DNA from 3 places in the Brevibacillus sp. SAFN-007a genome. Region 3 is predicted to be linked to each of the others. Evidence: predicted binding sites of a transcription regulator. Region 3 holds the regulator's gene; each other region holds the start of a gene.
The links. The regulator LexA, encoded in region 3, represses DNA repair genes until DNA is damaged. The targets are predictions, from matches to a motif close to CGAACATATGTTCG.

Region 1 (2,265 bases), on a different contig from region 3:
ATCATCAGACTGTGGCTGGGATCGGGTTCCTTGCGTTTATGGGTCGAGCTTCCGAAAAAGTGGATGCAAAAATGGCCGGGAAAGTCATTGCCCGCAATCGCCCCTGCCCCGTGCGGCATGCCGTGCATGGAAGCGGCAAAAGAAACACCGTTGACCTCGACCCGAATCGCCCTGCGCTTCCAACTCCATTTGCCTTGGTACACGTTTTTCATTGTCTGCGTATCCGTGCGCGTCAGCGGCTGCACATCGGCATGCCTGCTGCCTGCGCGGCGCTGGACGAGGAACCGCTCGCCTGTCTCCAGGTCGATGACGGTGGCGTAGGCCATGCGTCCGAAGGTGTGTTTGACTTGCTCCCACGGTGTCGCGTTGGCATAATGCACCCGCTCCACCTGGGCGACCAGTTCCTCGATGCGCCGCTGCACATCGGTCGGCAACAGATATTGCAGCGGCTTGTTGCTCTCGAACAAATGCCCGTCGTGGTCGTACACAAACGAGTGTTTGTTGACGGTCAGGGTGGCGCGAACCCAGTGAGGATTCACGAAGGCCGCCACCTTTTTCGCGGCAAACAGCCGCTTGACGAACGAATGCGGGGCGGGAAAGCGGAGCGTAGAGTGAAAAGGCGAGGCTGGCGAGACCGAGACAGACACCGTAATCGGCTCTTTGCCCTTCGCTTCGGCGGGATGCGTCAGGCTCAGGCAGAAGACGGCGAGAAGAGTGACGAGCAAGAAAGCGGCTGGTAAGCGTCGCACCGGATCAGGCACCTCCACCTGATATGGTTTCTCGACACAGATGCGGCCATGAGCTGTAAATCTTGGCATCATAAGGCCAGATGCGGGGCGCCATACTGTATGCATACGGCGATCGAAGGAGGAATCTTTGCAGATGTCTACCATGCCCAGAGGTAGCTACAAAGACCAGTTCCACCAGCGTTTGTACGTTCAGCTGAACCAAGGACACAACAAGCTCAATTACCGACAACTCAACAGGATCCAAGAGCAGATGCAGAGCGGCGTAGATGAATACGCGCACATGCAGCATGATGTGTCGGACTCGCTTGGAATGAACAAACACTAAAAACGACGCCGTATGACGACCCGTTCCTTTTTCGAGGAGCGGGTTTTTGCATGGAAATACACGTTCGCTTTTTGGCCGCTTTGTGATACAGTAGGGAATAGAAACTTTGCACACCGGAGAGTGGACCATGCGCATAATAGGAATCGACCCTGGCATAGCGATCGTTGGCTTTGGGGTTGTGGATAAACAGGGCAGCCAGTTGCGCCCCGTCCAGTACGGAAGCATTCAGACAGAGGCAGGCTTGCCCGTCCCGCTTCGCTTGAAGCAGATTTTCGAAGCGATGCAAAGCCTCCTGGAAACGTACCGACCGGATGAAATGGCAGTCGAAAAGCTGTTTTTCAATAAAAACGTGACAACGGCCTTCACGGTGGGGCAGGCGCGCGGCGTCATTCTGCTTGCGGCGGAACTGGCCGGGGTGCCCGTGTACGAATATACGCCGATGCAAGTCAAGCAGGCGGTGACCGGCTACGGCGGGGCAGAGAAAAAGCAAATCCAGGAAATGACCAGGCTGCTCCTGCGGCTGAAAGAAACGCCGAAGCCGGACGACGTGGCGGATGCATTGGGCATCGCGATTACGCACGCACAGTTTCGGGCGTTCATCTCCATCTCGGAAGGAGCTCAAACATGATTGATTTTATAGAAGGGACACTCTGTTACCTCGATTCGGAATACATAGTAGTAGAAGCCGGAGGGATCGGGTATCGCCTGTTTTGTCCCAATCCGTACCAGTTTGTCCGCTACGAGGGCAGCAAAACCAAGCTGTACACGCACCACCACGTCCGCGAAGACGCGATCTTGCTCTACGGCTTTGCCACCCGCGACGAGCGCGACCTGTTTCGCAAGCTGCTCGATGTGAACGGCATCGGGCCAAAGGGCGGCCTGGCGATTCTCGCGGCGGCAACTCCCGAGCAGTTGGTCATGGCGGTGCAACAGGAAAACGTGACCTATTTGACGAAATTCCCTGGAATCGGCAAAAAGACCGCGCAACGCATCATTCTCGATCTCAAGGACAAATTGGTCGGATACACGCCCGCGGCGATTTTGACTGTCGCGGCGGGCGATCTGACGGCAGGCGGGCAGGCGGTTTCCGCGCTGAACGAGGCGCTCGACGCTTTGACGGCACTCGGGTACTCGGACGGCGAGCTGCAAAAAATCCGAAGCGCACTGGCGGAAAAAGCAAAAGAGGGCGAG
Region 2 (2,265 bases), on a different contig from region 3:
CCGCAGCTCTGCCAGCCGCTCTTCCAGCTCGGCCTCGATGCTTTGGACCGCCAGCTTCATTTTTTCTTCGCGGGTGACATAGTGGGACGCCGGGAAAATCGCTACGTGTTCGCGCTGGCCCAAAATCTCTCCGGTCAGCACGTCAATGGCGGTAATCCGCTCGATTTCGTCTCCGAAAAACTCCACGCGAATCGCCTGCTCACTCTGCGACGCCGGAAAAATCTCCACGACGTCTCCGCGCACCCGGAACGTCCCCCGCGTAAAGTTGATGTCGTTGCGGGTATATTGGATGTCGACCAGACGATGCAAAATCTCGTCCCGCCCCTTTTCCATACCAACGCGCAGCGACAGCAGCATCTCCTTATACTCCGCCGGCGAACCCAAGCCGTAGATGCAAGATACGGACGCCACAATAATGACATCGCGCCGCTCGAACAACGCACTGGTCGCCGAGTGGCGCAGCTTGTCAATTTCGTCGTTGATGCTGGAGTCTTTTTCAATAAACGTATCCGATTGGGGAATGTACGCTTCCGGCTGATAGTAGTCGTAGTAGCTGACGAAGTATTCCACTGCGTTATGGGGGAAAAACTCCTTGAATTCTGCACAAAGCTGGGCAGCCAGCGTCTTGTTGTGGGCCATCACCAGTGTCGGCTTGTTCACCTGGGCAATCACCTGGGCAGCCGTATAGGTTTTTCCCGTACCGGTAGCCCCGAGCAACGTCTGGTGCCGCTTACCGGCCTTAATCCCGGCCACCAGCTCGGCAATCGCGGTCGGCTGGTCACCGGAAGGCTGATACTCCGATACCAATTCAAAACGGTCCATTCCCTCGTTCATCTCCTCGTTGCATGCCTGTTTCTATTTCCATTATAACACAATCCCCGCTCTGATAAGCCGAAATTCGAACAAATGTTTGTCTTCATCCTCCGACAGATTTTACCGATAATAAGGAAGAGTGTAGAAGCACGCACGGATTAGACTCGCCATCTTCAGGGAGGATCGACATGCCAGATATCGGAACCACCGTTAAAAATAATCCCTATATCCAACCACATATGAGCTATCAGGGCAAACGAGAGTTTACCACCGAGCTTGACAACAACGCCTTCATGAAGCTTTTGCTGGAGCAGTTGAAGAATCAGGATCCCATGTCCCCGATGGACAACTCCCAGTTCATCCAGCAAACGAGCATGATGACCATGGTGGAAAAAATCACCAAGATGGCAACGCTGATGGAGCAATCGAACAACAGCATGCTGACGCTGGAAAAATACGAGTCGCTGATCGGGCGCACCGCCACCTACTCCCTCACGACCAAAGACGAGTTGACGGGAGAAACGGCGACAGAGACGAAGGAAGGCGTGCTCGAAGCCGTTTACATGGACAGCGGCAAGATTTACTTCCGCATCGCCGGGGAGTCTACTCCCATTCCGCTCACGGACATCAAAGGTCTGGAATCGCAAGGCATGACCGGAAATGCGCTGGATAGCAGCGTGAAGTTCATGAACATGATCGGCAAGGAAATCTCGTACAAGACGACCAAGGAAGTAGACAAAGACGGCAATCCGGCGACCACTGACGACGTGACCAAAGTAGATGAGATCGCCAACGCGGTCGTCACGGGCTTCACCATGAAGGACGGCACCACGCAGTTTACGCTCGATAACGGCATGACCGTCAAGCTCGATCAGGTCGTGGGCATGAGCGTCAAGCCGGACAGTAGCGTCATGAGCAATTCGCTGCAGTACGCCCAAATGATTGGCTTCACCGTCACCTATACGGAAAAGCAAACCAATACCGACGGCTCTACTACGGACAACAGCCTGAACGGTGTCATTAAAGCCGTCAGCATGAAAAACGGGGTCGTGGAGTTCGTCTTGACCGATGACAAAAAAATTGCGCTGAATCAAATCACCGGATTTGAAGCGAGCGCCTGATCCTTCCTATGCGAAAAAGCCGCACGTGCTCTCTGGAGCGTGCGGCTTCTTCTTTGCTGCTCATCCCTATTCGTTTACGACAAGCTGTCCCGTAAGCGCATCGACATACACCGTCGTATCCCTCTTCCCATCGCCCCCGCAAAAGCAGTGCGAACGGGTCTGACGAAAGGACAGGTCATAGCCAAGCTTCCAGCTGATCGCGCCTGTTTGCCGATCCTTTTGGTGAATGTAGGTCAGCTCAAGCGGCATGGCTTGCAGCAAGCGCTCCATCGCTTTCTGTTCATGGATCGCCTTGGAGGGGGCGGGAAGAACCATGTTGTCCGGACGCTTC
Region 3 (2,265 bases):
AGCTTCCTTGTAGCCTTCATGCGTGGCATAGGAAGCGCGGGCGGCTTCGGCAAACTGATCGAGGTCGTGGCTTTCGCAAATGATATCCAGATCGCTGGTTGCGATGTCGATATCGAGGGGAATCGTGCCTGTGAGCACGGGATCAAAGGCTTGTAGCCGCTGCATGATCGCGGACTGCTCGATGGCCCGGCCCGCTGCTTTTTGTTTGGGTGTCCCGCTATGCAAATAGGATAGATCGCGCCAGTTTCGCGTCATGGATAGCCCTCGTTTCCTTGTCATTTACAGCTCCTCCCCAACGCCTCAACGACTTCACGCATTCACGGAAAGAAACGTGCAACTTGAATCGGCTGTTTCTCGTAATACGTATGTGAGAGGAGTGCATGGAGATGGATATTTTCCTTTGGATCATCGTGTTGTTGCTTTTCGCGCTGAGTATCGCCGGTATATTCTTGCCGGTCTTACCGGATACGATTTTGCTGTGGGCAGGCTTTTTGCTCTACCACTTTTTCATAGCCGATCCGGGAGCGGGGCTGCCAGCGTCTTTCTGGTGGGGGATGGTGGTGCTCAGTATCCTGCTGTACGGGGCCGACCTGCTGACCAACATGTTTTTCGTGAAAAAATACGGGGGCTCCAAATGGTCTTCGGTGGCTGCGGCCGCAGGGATTTTTCTCGGGATCTTTGTGTTTCCGCCGTTCGGGATGCTGCTTTTGCCGTTTGTGCTGGTGGTGTTGGTAGAACTGTTCGGGCAAAAGCAGCCGCTGGAAAAAGCGGTCAAGGCAGGCTTCGGCTCGCTGATCGGCTTTTTGGGCAGCGCGGTCGTCAAAGCCGTATTGCAGGTGGGCATGATCGTCTGGTTTTTCCTCGCCAGATAAAAAAGAGAGACGAAAAAGGACAGCGAGGGCTGTCCTTTTTTCATGTGATCCCGTATCGATGCAACGAAGGCTGCGCCAAGCGATTGGGAGCAGCCGGGTTTTCGAAAGCGCATGGGCGAGAACGATTAGTGGATGAGACGATAGACGCCAATGACTTTACCGAGAATGGTGACGTTGTCCAAAATGATCGGTTCCATCGTGGCGTTTTCCGGCTGGAGGCGGAAGTGGTTTTTCTCCTTGAAGAAGCGCTTGACGGTCGCTTCGTCTTCTTCTGTCATGGCGACAACGATGTCGCCGTTGTTGGCGACGTGCTGCTGGCGCACGATCACGTAGTCGCCGTCCAGAATGCCGGCGTCGATCATGCTGTTCCCGGAAACCCGCAGCATGTACACCTTGTCTGAAGTCACGATATTTTCTGGAAGCGGGAAGTACTCCTCGACATCCTCGATCGCGGTAATCGGTTGTCCGGCGGTTACTTTCCCGATGACAGGGACGCGAACGACAGCGTCCTCGAAGTTGTCCTGAAAGCGGTCTTCCTCAGACAATAGTTCAATGGCGCGCGGCTTGGTCGGGTCGCGGCGGATCAGCCCCTTCTTTTCCAGACGCGCCAGATGGCCGTGCACAGTGGAGCTGGAGGCAAGTCCGACAGCTTCGCCAATCTCGCGGACGGATGGCGGATAGCCTTTATCCCGGACTTCCTTACGAATGAATTCGATGATGGCTTGTTGTCTGCTGGATAGTTTTGACATTGAGAGACACCCCTGATTTCTCGAACATATTTTCCTATATTATACCATGGGAGCCTGCGTTCGACAAACATAAGTTCGATTCGGAGGCGAACAGGATTTTTTGATCGGGTGGAGGCAGGCGATTCGACATCGCTTGCGAATTGTGGCGGATGGGCGAGTAGCGGTCGCCGCAAGCACCTTCAGCACCGTACTGCCGGGTGCCATCCCGACGTGAGCCGACTGCATACAGCCGCTAAAGAAGCAAAGGGGGAAGGCGGACGGTTTGGGGATTGACATGAACGTATGTTCCCCTATAAGATAGGAGTACGAACAAACAGAACGTACGTTTGCAGGAGGTCATCGTTTATGAAGGCAATGTCGATCCCGAACGGTTTGGAGAAAAAACAGCCGCGTCGTGCCCGTCTTGGTATTACGAGAGGACAAGCCCTTTTGTTTTTGCTTACGTTTTCTCTCTTTTTTTACTTGCTGACCGAACTGGTGTTTGCTTCCTCTGCGCAAAAGGAGCCGCCCAAAGGAAAAGAAGTGACGGTTCGTTCCGGCGACAGTCTTTGGACGATCGCCGTGCGCCATCAGCGGTCAGAAAAGGTCGATGTGCGCGATCTGGTTCTCGATATTAAAAGCGCGAACAACCTCGACAGCAATCT

Region 1: ruvC (crossover junction endodeoxyribonuclease RuvC) is a predicted target of LexA. The motif match lies at 1,128-1,141, and genes of this name have one in related genera.
Region 2: uvrB (excinuclease ABC subunit UvrB) is a predicted target of LexA. The motif match lies at 900-913, and genes of this name have one in related genera.

The regions. Positions count from the first base shown of each region.
Region 1 is NZ_JBQCKK010000001.1:124,276-126,540, forward strand. It holds gene ACTHO6_RS00595 (hypothetical protein) at 1-749, opposite strand, end outside; gene ACTHO6_RS00600 (hypothetical protein) at 883-1,074, shown strand; gene ruvC (crossover junction endodeoxyribonuclease RuvC) at 1,202-1,702, shown strand; gene ruvA (Holliday junction branch migration protein RuvA) at 1,699-2,265, shown strand, end outside.
Region 2 is NZ_JBQCKK010000031.1:8,916-11,180, reverse strand. It holds gene uvrB (excinuclease ABC subunit UvrB) at 1-822, opposite strand, end outside; gene ACTHO6_RS20100 (flagellar hook assembly protein FlgD) at 1,002-1,934, shown strand; gene ACTHO6_RS20095 (hypothetical protein) at 2,001-2,265, opposite strand, start outside.
Region 3 is NZ_JBQCKK010000007.1:120,197-122,461, reverse strand. It holds gene ACTHO6_RS10810 (DUF4269 domain-containing protein) at 1-279, opposite strand, end outside; gene ACTHO6_RS10805 (DUF456 domain-containing protein) at 387-872, shown strand; gene lexA (transcriptional repressor LexA) at 998-1,621, opposite strand; gene yneA (cell division suppressor protein YneA) at 1,967-2,265, shown strand, end outside.